DNA from 3 places in the Bradyrhizobium sp. WYCCWR 12699 genome. Region 3 is predicted to be linked to each of the others. Evidence: riboswitches for the same ligand, from Rfam matches in the RefSeq annotation. Region 3 holds a riboswitch; each other region holds the start of a gene.
What was found. Region 3 has a riboswitch for cobalamin ahead of RPS27_RS33900 (DUF1636 domain-containing protein). Riboswitches for the same ligand answer to the same signal wherever they lie in the genome.
Positions count from the first base shown of each region.

Region 1: it holds a riboswitch for cobalamin, as region 3 does, so the genes downstream of both, RPS27_RS32570 (TonB-dependent receptor) here and RPS27_RS33900 (DUF1636 domain-containing protein) in region 3, are expected to answer to the same signal.
Region 2: it holds a riboswitch for cobalamin, as region 3 does, so the genes downstream of both, RPS27_RS07955 (TonB-dependent receptor) here and RPS27_RS33900 (DUF1636 domain-containing protein) in region 3, are expected to answer to the same signal.

Region 1 is NZ_JAVTJN010000039.1:357,140-361,158, forward strand. It holds gene RPS27_RS32565 (PepSY domain-containing protein) at 1-623, opposite strand, end outside; gene RPS27_RS32570 (TonB-dependent receptor) at 626-2,572, opposite strand; cobalamin riboswitch at 3,003-3,197, opposite strand; gene RPS27_RS32575 (CoA-transferase) at 3,402-4,019, opposite strand, start outside.
Region 2 is NZ_JAVTJN010000007.1:85,378-89,396, reverse strand. It holds gene RPS27_RS07955 (TonB-dependent receptor) at 1-2,128, opposite strand, end outside; cobalamin riboswitch at 2,242-2,456, opposite strand; gene RPS27_RS07950 (hypothetical protein) at 2,504-2,761, opposite strand; gene RPS27_RS07945 (fumarylacetoacetate hydrolase family protein) at 2,844-3,692, opposite strand; gene RPS27_RS07940 (hypothetical protein) at 3,798-4,007, opposite strand.
Region 3 is NZ_JAVTJN010000039.1:644,250-648,268, reverse strand. It holds gene RPS27_RS33910 (cobyric acid synthase) at 1-396, opposite strand, end outside; gene cobO (cob(I)yrinic acid a,c-diamide adenosyltransferase) at 402-1,037, opposite strand; cobalamin riboswitch at 1,078-1,298, shown strand; gene RPS27_RS33900 (DUF1636 domain-containing protein) at 1,391-1,765, shown strand; gene cobW (cobalamin biosynthesis protein CobW) at 1,762-2,811, shown strand; gene cobN (cobaltochelatase subunit CobN) at 2,811-4,019, shown strand, end outside.

The DNA of each region.
Region 1 (4,019 bases), 290 kb from region 3:
TTGCGCAAAACGGTCGGATAGATCCAATGCGGAATGGAGCCGAGCCAGTTCCAGACGCGCTCGGTGTGGTTGGTATCGAGCACGATCTCGCCGGAGCGCGAGGAAACATAGAGCTTGGTGCCGGCGTTATCGCCGAGCCCGATGAGGTAGAGCGGTCGCAACGGATCGTAACGGGCGGTGACGCTCCATTGGTCGCGATCGACGATGTCTTCCAGTTGCGGCGATTTGCTCGCGGGATGATGTTGCGCGACCGCAAGAGCCTCCCGTTCGGAGACCCCGGTCACGACGCGGCCATCGGCCGCGGAGATCGCCTGCCGCTGACCGTCCCAGCCAATCATCCGATACACCGGCTCGTCGGCCAGCATGGCGAGCCGGAGATCGCGCGGGTAGCGCGTCGCGCCTGCGACCCTCATCGCATCGTCCGGCGATAGCTTCACCTTTTCCCATTGAATGTCGGGAAGCGCTGCCAGCCTTTCCTTGTCGGCAAGACCGGGAAACGCGACATACATCATCACCACGCCTGACATGAACCACATGGCGAAGAACAGGCAGGTGACGATGCCGAGCCAGCGGTGGCCGATATACAGCCACCGCCGGAGCGTACGTTTCAGGATGCGTGACACGCTCAGAACTTCACGTTGACGGCGAGTTGGGCCGTGCGAGGCATTCCGAGCAGCCACTGCGTGGTGCCGCCGGACGTCGTGTAAATCTCATCGAAGAGATTGTAGACGCGGAACGACACGGTGGTGTTGAGATCGGGCTTCCACTGCACGCCGGCATTGACGATGTTGTAGGCCGGGCGCGTCATCGTGTTGGCATTGTCCGCGTAGGTCTTGCCGACGATCTGCACGCCTGCATTGGCCGACCAGTTGGGTGCAAAGGCCCAGGTCGCCCAGATGTTGGAGACGGTCTGCGGTACGTTGACCGGCACGTTGCCGGCATAGTTCACGGCTGCGCCACCAACCGATTGCACGAAGTCGTCGTACTTCGCGCGCAGGAAGGCTGTGTTTGCATCTATTCGCCAGCCATAGTCGAGCAGGAACCCGACTGATGCTTCGATCCCACGCGATGATTGCTGGCCGACCTGGACGGTGAGCGAAGGAACGTTGGGATCGCGTGCCAGCAGGTTGTTCTTCACGATTTCGTAGCCGGCCAGTGTCCATTCACCCCGGCCGCCCCAGAACGATTGCTTGACGCCGATCTCGATCTGTCTGCCGGTGGCCAGATCGAAATTCTTGTTGGCGGACGACAGCGAGATGATCCCCCCGACCGGATCGACCGCGGTGGAATATTGGCCATAGAAAGCGAGGTCCTTGACGGGCGTATAGACCGCGCCGGCGCGCCAGGTCGTCGAGGAGAACGACTTTTCGAAGCTGTTGGCGGGCGTGACATAGTCGGTGCGCGTGACCGTCGGCTCATCGTGGCGGATGCCGGCAATCAGGGACAATTGCTCGGTGACCGACAGCCGGTTCTCGGCGAACAGCGCGTATTGGTTGGTTACGCTGCCGAAACTGGGGACCGTGGCGTTCGGACTGTTGAACACGCCAGGAACGAAGCTGTACGGGTTGACGGACGACGAGCCGCCATAGGGCGAGTTGTTGGTATGGGTAAAGTTGATGCTGTTGACGTCAAAGCCTGCCAGGAACTCGTTGGCCATGCCGAAGACATGCCCACGAAACTTCGCATCCATGCGATTGCCGACCTGCTGCTGGTCGTGAAAAATCTCGATATAGCTGCTTCGATTGATCAGGCCGGTGCCGGGATTGTAAGCGTAGCTTTCGACGTCCTTCCAGTGCCTCTTGGAGTTCAGGTAGTAGAGCGTGTTCTGGATCGAGATGCCATCAGCGACCTGCCATTCCGTCTTCGCCTGGCTCCAGCTATCGTGGTATCGGATGTGGCTGTCGCTGACGTTGTAATTCTTGAACCGAAGAGATTCATTGAGCATGCCGTTGATCAGCGGCGTGCCGAAGTAGCGTGAGGGATTGCGGTCGCCATAGTCCGTGGACAGTGTCCAGGTGACGTCTTCGTTCTGCCTGATCTGGACCACGGCATGGAGCGCGACATTCGAAGTCCTGTCACGATCAACCCAGCCGTCCGACATGTTGCCGGTGGCGGTGATGCGATAGGCGACGTCCCTGCTTACTGGACCTCCGCTATCCACGGCAATTCGCCGCGTCATGTTGCTGTCCAGCGACATCTCGGCCTGGTTGCGAGGGACCCACGATGGCAGTTTCGAGACGACGTTGATGGCACCGCCGACCGCACCCGCGCCGTACATCACCGAAGCAGGGCCGCGCAGCACCTCGATGCGCTCGGTCGACCATGTGTCGAACGGAAAGGTCACGGTGCCGGCGCCGATATAAAGCTGGGTGCCATCATAGAGCGTCATGACAGACCCAAGGCCCGTGAAGCCGCGGGTGTTGAACGAGACGCCGCCGTTGCCTGGTGCCGGGCTTGCAGTGAAGCCGGTGGCGTTCTGCGTCACCGCGTCGAGGATGTTCTGCTGGCCGCGTTCAGAAATGGTCTCGGCCGAGATCACCTCCACGCTGGCCGGCGTCTGCAGTCGCGTCAAGCTTAGTCGGCTGCCGGCCGTGCTAGCGCCGGTGAGGTTGAGCGTCGGTGCGGCGAATACGGGACCCGCTGGGTTGGTCGTCGGAGCCCGCGTTTCGGCGGTAGCTGCGTTTCGCTGCTGGTGTGGGCGCGCGAGGCGCGTGGAATCGCTGCGTCGGGCGCTCCGGGCATTCGGTGGCTTCGCCGACGGCTCCACTACGACAGGATCGAGCGTCTGCGCTGGTCTTGCGGATTGTGCCCAGCCATTGCTCGACACCACGAGGCAGGAAAATGCAACTGAACGGAGCAACGCGCAGCGTGGCGCGAAGATCTTACGGGAGGTCATCAATAGTCTCGCGATAACGTGGCACGTCACCGCGAACGCAGCTTGGCCGCTGCCTCAAGAGGAAGGCAGCTCAACACTCATCAGGACACCCCGCCCAATGTGCTCGCGTGTGACCACGACTGACGGCAGGTCTCCTGGCTCGCGGGTCGTTGCCTGTCGCCGCCTTCCCAGGCCCGCAGGCCCAGTGGCTTTTGACGAAGGCTCGCCGCTTACAGTTGCGGGGGCAGCCACGGCGTTGGGGACACCCGCACCGTATTCCCTATTGATCTCCCGAAAGAGAACCGTCGCCGGCAACCTAGTTTTATTTGCAAAGGACTGTCAACTGGCCATCGGGCGAATTGGCAACCACCCGGGGGCGGCGTTTCCCTCTCGGTCCAAATCAGGTGTGGCCCTTCGCGACATCTGCCGCAATTGCATGAGGACGGCAGTATCGACGCGAGGCAGATATCGACGGATGTTCAAGAGTACGCGCCCTAACCCGACCGCAGAGTGCAGACGCGATCCCCTACCCCGGACCCGGCATGTTGCCCGCGAACTGCGGATAGCATTCGCGCAGCTCCTCGCGGATCCGTCCCCGGATCAAGGCCAGCGTCGCGTCGTCCGGCGACGGCGTCGTGACCTCGCATTGCTCGTTGTCGTAGGCAAAGCCCGTCGTGCCGCGAATGTCGCGCCAACCATAGCCGGGATGCGTGCTCTCGAGGCGAAAGCGCCCCGCCTCCCGGTCGAAGGAGAATAGCGCCGCGTTGGTCAGCAGCGCATGCGGGCCGCCGCGCCGATAGACCGTCTCGTCGGTGACCCCAGGCGCAGACACGAAGTCCACGCGCTCTACCAGGGACCGCAGGCTGTGCTCCTCGCGGAACAGGATGACCCGCGGAACGAGGAAGTACAGATAGGCGGAGCCGAACGAGCCGGGCCACCTAACCGGATTGTTCGGGTAGTCGCCGGTGCCGACGAGATTGACATTGCCCCGGCCGTCGATCTGGCCACCGCCGAGAAAGAAGGCATCCAGGCGCCCCTGCGCGGCGCAATCGAACAGCTCCTCGGCTCCTCCAGTGAAGGAATTGTGCTTGACCGATCCGAGGATCGAGACCTGCACGCGCTCCGCTCCGTCACGCTCGTTGAG
Region 2 (4,019 bases), on a different contig from region 3:
TCAGCACGTTGTTGACGCTGAGCGACCAAAAGTAGCGCTCAACCTGGCCGCTGAGCTTGAGATCGATCGTGCCGTTGGCCGGAATCGGCTTCTGCGTGCCCGCCTGGTCGTTGTCCATGCGCCGCTCGCTCCAGAACCGCGCGGTGGCATCGAGCACCAGATAGTTCTGCCAGATGTTCCAGGTGACGCCGGCGCTTGCCGTATAGCGCGACACCAGCGGCACGTCGTTGCCGGCCCAGACGCCTTCGCGGAAGACCGCGCGGGTATAGGCCATGCCGGAGCGCAGCAGCAGGGCGTCGTTGACGCGATAGGACAGGCTGGTCTCCGAGCCGTAGCGGCGGGTCGGATCGAGATTGGTGTTGTAGAACAGGACCGGGTTGAAATGGACCTCGTTGGTGAGGTCCATCAGATAGAGGCTGCTCTGCAGCTGAAGTCCGCCGCCCTTGATGCGCAGGCCGCCCTCGATGTCCTGCGAGGTCTGGGTCTTGAGCTGGAACGTTTGCGGGATGGCCACGAAGGTCAGGGGATCGAAGGACGGCCCCGAGGACAGCCGCTCGTCGACGTCAGGCGTGCGGAAGGCGCGCGCGGCGCGGCCGAACAGCGAGACCACGTCATTGAGGCGATGCTCGGCTCCCAGATGCAGCGCATATTGGGTCTCCTCGCTGGTCAGCGGCGACGCGCCGATGTCGGCGTTGAACGGCGCCGCCGCGTCGAAATTGTCGCGTGCCGCAAGCCTGACGTTCTGCACCCGCGCCCCGTAGGAGATGTCGGTCGTGGGCGCGACTCCCAATGTGTGCTGGAAATAACCGGCGACCGTCTGCTGCCTGAGGTCGTAATTGTGCCAGGCGGCGAGCCCCTGCCCGGCGCCGCGGTCCTGCCGGAAGCTCGCATCGTAGTAGTCGATGCCAGTCAGGAGCTGCGACGGCATGCCGAGCAGCAGGCTCTTCACGCTGAGCCGCGGCGTGATCGACCACGTCGTCAGGTTGGAATCGACATAAGTCGAGGTGAAGAAGGCAGGAACCGGCGCCGGGCTGGAGAAGAACGCGCTCTGCTGCTTCTTGTCGCGCACACCGCCGTCGACGATGAGATCGACGCCGTTGACCAGGGTCTTGGTGAAGCCGGCTGTCGCGCTAATGCCCTGCTGGTTGGCGTAGTTGAACGGCGTGCTGGTGCCTCGGCGGCTGGTCTTGAGCTCGTCGAGGCCGATGGAGGGATCGACGGTGCGGCCGCCCGGCAGGCGCAGCTCCTGATTGTCGCCGGTGACCGTGAGAAATGCCGTCAGGCCCGGCGTCGTGTAATTGAGATTGCCGACGCCATTCTGCTGGGAATAGCGATTGTTGTCGCGATAGCCGTCGGTGCTGACGGCATTGCCGTAGAACGAGGTCGACCACGGCCCGGAATTGAGCGAGGTCGAGACATTGCCGAGCCTGGTGTTGAACGAGCCGAAGCCGGCCTCGATGCGCGCGGTCACGGGCGGTCCGCCGCTTCCGGTCTTGGTGACGATGTTGATCACGCCGCCGACCGCGTTGTCGCCGTAGAGCACCGCGCCGGAGTTGCCGCGCGTGATCTCGATACGCTCGATGGAATTGAGCGGGATGGTGGAGAGGTCCACCTGCGCCATGTCGACATCATTGAGCCGCCGGCCGTTGACCAGCACCAGCGTGTTGGCGGTGGCAAAGGCGCCGAAGCCACGCAGGTCCACGCTGGTCTTGGCGCCGATCTGGCCGCCATAGAACGTCGTGATCTGGGCTCCCGGAGTCTGCGTGGCGATGATCTCGGCAAGCGTCTGCGACGGCGCATGCGCGATATCCGCGGCCGTGATGACGGTCGTGGCGGCTCCGACGATGCCGCCGTCACCCGCGACAGCCTCGGAGCCCGGGCCGGATGAGCCGGTGCCATTGCCTGCCGGCGCGACATTCGCGGCTCGCCGCGGCCTCGTCGTCTCGCCCTCACCGATCGCCCTGGCCCGCGTGCGGTTCTGATCGTCGGGCTTGCTCACCTCGACCGGCGGCAACTGCTCGGCGACAGCATGCTGGGCGAAGGCGGCGGAGAGACCGAGCGAATGGAGCGAGACGGATGCGAACAGGCCTACGCTGAGGCGCCGGGCAGCAGAAGCGAGACGGGACAATGTTGTAACCTCGGTATGACGTCGGTGGCACGTCACAGCGAACGAGGTTTCACGGCAGAGCGATGGGCTGCTCCGGTGAAGCCAATGTCTGTACTCCCCGACCGACATCCTCGCGTGTGACCACGGCTGACGGCAGGTCTCCTGGCTCGCGGGTCGTTACCTTGCGTCGCCTTCCCAGGACCGAGATTCCCAGTGGCACAGGACGAAAGATTCACCGCTTACAGTTGCGGGGGCAGCCGTGGCGTTGAGACAAATCCCGGCGTTGGGACGTCCCGCACCACATTCCCTTTTGATCTCCATGAGGAGAACCGTCACGATCATCTACGTGCCGTTCCGCCGGAGAGTCAATCGGCCAGTCGGTGTAGCAACTGCGGCTCAAGTCCGCCCTCGCAAACGCTGGGCCTGGGCCCAGGCGGCAGCGACATCGCGAGGCGGAACATCGACGCGCTTGATCGGGGTCAATTCGCCGGAGGCCGAGACGATCGCAGTCTCCTCGCGGCGGCAGCGCGTGCAGACAAAGCGAACCTCATGCGGCGACGCCGACCAGCTCGACCGCTTCACATTGGCCGCCATCGGCCAGGCGTCGCAATGCGAGCACGACACCAGAAATCGGCCGGGATCGAGCATACCCATTCCATCGGACTCCGCGTCCTGCCCTCGTCTTCAATGGCTAACCCATGTGAATCGTTCCGGTGCCCCAGCACCGTCGGTTCCGTCAGGCCTCGTCGGCGACGGCATTGCGCAGCAGGCCGACCTTGTCGATCTCGACCTCGACGACATCGCCCGCCTTCATCCAGAGCGGCGGGGTGCGCCGCGAGCCGACGCCGCCCGGCGTGCCGGTGGCGATGACGTCGCCGGGCTCGAGCCGGGTAAACTGCGAGCAATATTCGATCTGGCGCGGGATATCGAAGATCATCTGATCGATGGTGGTGTCCTGCACCACCTCGCCGTTGAGCCGGGTCTGCAGCCGCAGCGGCCCGACCTCTCCGACCTCGTCGGGCGTCACCAGGAACGGGCCGAAGGCGCCGGTGGCGGGAAAGTTCTTGCCCGGCGTGAACTGATGGGTATGGCGCTGGTAGTCGCGGACGCTGCCCTCGTTGTAGCAGGCATAGCCGGCCACATGGCCGAACGCCTCGGCGCGGGGGATGTAGCGGCCGGCCTTGCCGATCACGACGGCGAGCTCGCCCTCGAAGTCGAGCTGGGTCGAGACCTTCGGGCGGATGATGTCGGTGAGATGCCCGGTCTGGCTGTTGGCGAAGCGGCCGAACACGGTGGGATTGTCGACCTCGGTACGCCCGGTCTCCTTGCGGTGGTTCTCATAGTTGAGCCCGATGCAGAGGATCTTGTCGGGGTTCGGGATCACAGGCAGAAAGGCGATGCTGGCCAGCGGATGGCGCTTCGCCCGGGCTGCCGCGGCGGCGACCTCGGACAGAACGCCCGCGGCGATCGCCGATTTGAGATCGGGATAGCGATCGCCCAGCACCGCGCCGAGATCGGCCACGGCGTCGCCGTCCACCAGACCCCATGACGCCACGTTGTTGATTTCAAAGCTTGCGAATTTCATCCGATGTCCCCCTGCTCCAACCGACCCTATCAGGTCGAGATGGCGGGGACGATGGCGGCCGGGGATGGCGCGGTTGCGATCCCTGCAAGGCAGCAGGCGATGCGCTCAGCGCGCGCCCTTGAGGCTGCAGGAGGTCGTGCAGGTGACGGTTGTGCCGCGATCGCATGATTTGCAGGCATTGACGCACTGGTTCATGTCGCGGGGGTTGTAGCTGTAGTTCCGCAAGGGACAGACCGGCGTCGAGCCGGTGATGTCCTGCTCCTGGTCGCAGGCCGCCGTCATGAGCGCGATGATGATCACGGCAACGAGGCGCATGGGATTGCCCTG
Region 3 (4,019 bases):
TTCGACCAGCACCAGATCGGCGCGCGCCTTCAGCCGCTCGAAGCTCTCCAGCACCGCGCCCATCAGCGAGGGTTTCATGGCCGCATAGTCGCGCGCGCGCGCCGTCGCGATGCGCTTGCCATGCACGATGACCTGCGCGCCGACATCGGTCTCGGGCTTGAGCAGCACCGGGTTCATGTCGGTGTGCGGCTCGACGCCGGCCGCGAGCGCCTGCAGCGCCTGCGCGCGGCCGATCTCGCCGCCATCGACGGTGACGGCCGCGTTGTTCGACATGTTCTGCGGCTTGAAGGGGAGCACACGCAAGCCCCGCCGCGTGAAGGCGCGCGCGAGACCGGCGACGATGAGCGACTTGCCCACGTCCGAGCCGGCCCCCTGAATCATCAGCGCCCGTGCCATCGACTTCAGAACTCGACGCCGGCCTGCGCCTTGATGCCGGAGCGGAAGGGGTGCTTGACCAGCGTCATCTCGGTGACGAGATCGGCGATCTCGATCAGCTCGTCCTTGGCGTTGCGCCCGGTGAGCACGACGTGAGTCATCGGCGGCTTCGAGGTCGTCAGGAACTCCACCACCTCGGCGATGTCGAGATAGTCGTAGCGCAGCGCGATGTTGATCTCGTCGAGCACGATCATGCGCAGGCTCTCGTCAAGGATCAGCTCCTTGGCCTTCTCCCAGCCGGCGCGCGCGGCGGCGATGTCGCGGGCGCGGTCCTGCGTCTCCCAGGTGAAGCCTTCGCCCATCGCGTGGAACTGGCAGAGCTCGCCGAAATGGCCGGTGAGCAGGCGCCGCTCGCCGGTGTCCCAGGCGCCCTTGATGAACTGCACGACGGCGCAGGGGAAGCCGTGCGCGACGCAGCGCACGATCATGCCGAAAGCCGAGGAGGACTTGCCCTTGCCGGCGCCGGTGTGGACGATGATGAGGCCCTTTTCGCCGCTCTTGGTCGCCATGATCTTGTCGCGGGCGGCCTTCTTCTTCGCCATTTTCTGGGCGTGCCTGACGTCGGTATCCTCGGTTGTTTGGGTATCCGGTTCAGGCGTCATGGGTCCCGGTCCTTCGGCTTGACAAGAGGCGGCCACCGGCAAATGGTGGCCCGGCGTTGGTTCCTGTCCTATGACAGGCGAAGAGGGAATGCGATAGGGTCCGAATCGGCAAGATTAGGGTCCAAAATGCAGCCGCCCCCGCGACCGTGACCGGAGAGATGCCCGAAGCCACTGATTCCCACGGGAATCGGGAAGGCGGGGATCGAAGGGCAAAACCCTGCTCCGCAAGCCGGGAGACCTGCCAGCGCGACGAGTTTTGGACCGGCGGACGGGGTGTTCCGCGACGGGGAAACGGGCCTTCTGAAGAATGGTCCGTGTGCCTCATCGCCTCCCGCTGATATCTGGAAGAGGCGATGACCGTCACACTTCATGTCTGCATCACCTGCCGTGCCGGCGAGACGCTCGGCGAAGGCGAGACGACGCCCGGCAAGCGCCTGCATGGTGCGATCCTCGAGGCCGGCGTGCCCGACGGCGTCAATGTGGTTCCCGTCGAATGCCTCTCTGCATGCAGCCAGGGCTGCTCGGTCGCGCTCAGCGCGCCCGGCCGCTGGTCCTATGTCTATGGCCGCTTGTCCGAGACGAATGCGCAGGACGTGGTCGCAGGCGCAGCGGCCTATGCGGCCGCGCCCGATGGCCTCGTGCCCTGGCGCAGCCGTCCCGAAATCTTCCGCAAGCAGTCGCTTGCCCGCATTCCCCCTGTTGCCGTCGTGCCGGAGGCCGCCGAATGAGCTCGCTCGCAAAAGTCCCTGTGACGGTGGTCACCGGTTTCCTCGGCTCCGGCAAGACGACGCTGATCCAGCATCTGCTCGCAAACCCCAATGGCAAGAAGCTCGCCGTGCTCGTCAACGAATTCGGCAGCGAGGGCGTCGACGGCGAGATCCTGAAGTCCTGCGCCGACGCCAATTGCCCCGAAGAGAACATCGTCGAACTCGCCAATGGCTGCATCTGCTGCACCGTCGCCGATGATTTCATTCCGACCATGGAGCAGCTCTTGGCGCGCCCGGTGCGGCCCGATCACATCCTGATCGAGACCTCGGGCCTGGCGTTGCCGAAGCCACTCTTGAAGGCGTTCGACTGGCCCGAGATCCGCTCGCGCATCACGGTCGACGGCGTGATCGCGCTGGCCGATGCCGAGGCCGTCGCGGCCGGCCGCTTCGCGCCCGATCCTGATGCGGTCGAAGCGCAGCGCGCGGCGGACGAAAATCTCGACCACGAGACGCCGCTGTCGGAAGTGTTCGAGGACCAGATCGCCTGCGCCGACATCGTGCTGCTGACCAAGGCCGACCTTGCGGGCGCCGCCGGGATCGAAGCAGCCAAGGCTGTGATCACCGCCGAGATGCCGCGCCGCGTGCCGATGCTGCCCGTCACTGACGGCGCGATCGACGCGCGCGTGATCCTCGGCCTCGGCGCTGCCGCCGAGAACGATCTCGCCGCACGTCCCTCGCATCACGACGGCGAGGAGGAGCACGAGCATGACGATTTCGCCTCCGTCGTGATCGATCTCCCTGAGGTCGCCGACATCGACGCGCTGGTCGCCTCGGTGCAGAAGCTGGCGCGCGAGCAGAACGTGCTGCGCGCCAAGGGCTATATCGCGGTCGCCGGCAAGCCGATGCGCCTATTGCTGCAGGCCGTGGGCGAGCGCGTGCGCCACCAGTTCGACAAGCCGTGGGGTGCAGGTCTCCGGCAATCAAAGCTCGTCGTGATCGGCGAGCACGGCGATATCGATGAGGCCGCCATCAAGGCAGGACTTGGTATTTCAAGGCTTGGCATCTGATGCACGTCGTCTTCCGCGAGAGCCGCGGTCTCGAGGAGACCGCGACGCCAAGAGACATCGGCCAGGACCCGGCCGATCTCGTGGTGCTCTCGTATTCGGATTCGGACCTTGCTGCCTTCGCAGCCGGCTGGCGCCGTGGCCGGAGCAGCCTGCCGTCGCTGCGGCTCGCCAACCTCGCCGAGTTGCGTCATCCGCTGTCGGTCGACACCTATATCGAGCGCACCTTGTTGCAGGCGCGCGGCATTCTGGTGCGGCTGATCGGCGGCGAATCCTATTGGCCATACGGCCTCGCGGCGCTTCAGCAACTGGCGAAGGATCGCGGCATCGTGCTCGCCGTGCTGCCGGCCGATGGCCGCGACGACGTCAGGCTCGATGCCTATTCGACGTTGCCGGTCTCGACGCTGCGGCGCCTCAAGGTGCTCTGCGACACCGGCGGCCCGGTCGCGGCGCAAGCGGCGATTGCGCAGCTGGCACTGGCCTCGGGACTTTATGCCGGGCCTGTTGTGGGCGACATGACCGTGCCCGAGATGGGATTCTACGATCCCGCGCGCGGTGTCATTGCTGCGCCGGCGGGCGGCGAGGGGAAGCCCCTCGCGCTGGTGACCTTCTATCGCTCCTATCTCACGGCCGCCGACACCGGCCCGGTCGACGCGCTGATCGCGGCGCTGCGCGAGAATGGTTTTGACGCGTTCGGCGCGTTCGTCACCTCGCTGAAGGCTCCGGGTGTCGCGGACTGGCTGCGCGCGTATCTTGCGACGAATCCTCCGGCGGCGATCGTCAACGCAACGGCGTTCTCCGCGATCGGCGGCGACGGCACGACGCCGTTCGATGCCGCATCGTGCCCCGTTTTCCAGGTCGCGCTGTCCACGGCGCGACGCGAGGACTGGGCGACCTCGTTGCGCGGCCTGTCGCCCGGCGATCTCGCGATGCATGTGGTGCTGCCCGAGGTCGACGGCCGGCTGTTCGCGGGCGTGGTGAGCTTCAAATCCGTCGCCGACCGTGATCCGGATTTGCAGTTCTCGCATCTGGCGCACAGGCCCGATGACGAGCGCGTGAAGGCCGTCGCCGCGCGCGTTGCGGCGTGGCGGCGCCTCGCGGAGAAGGCAACCGCCGAGAAGCGGCTGGCAATCGTGCTCTCGAACTATCCGGGGCGGCCGCATCAGATCGCGCACGCGGTCGGACTTGATGCGCTGGCTTCGGTCGAAGCC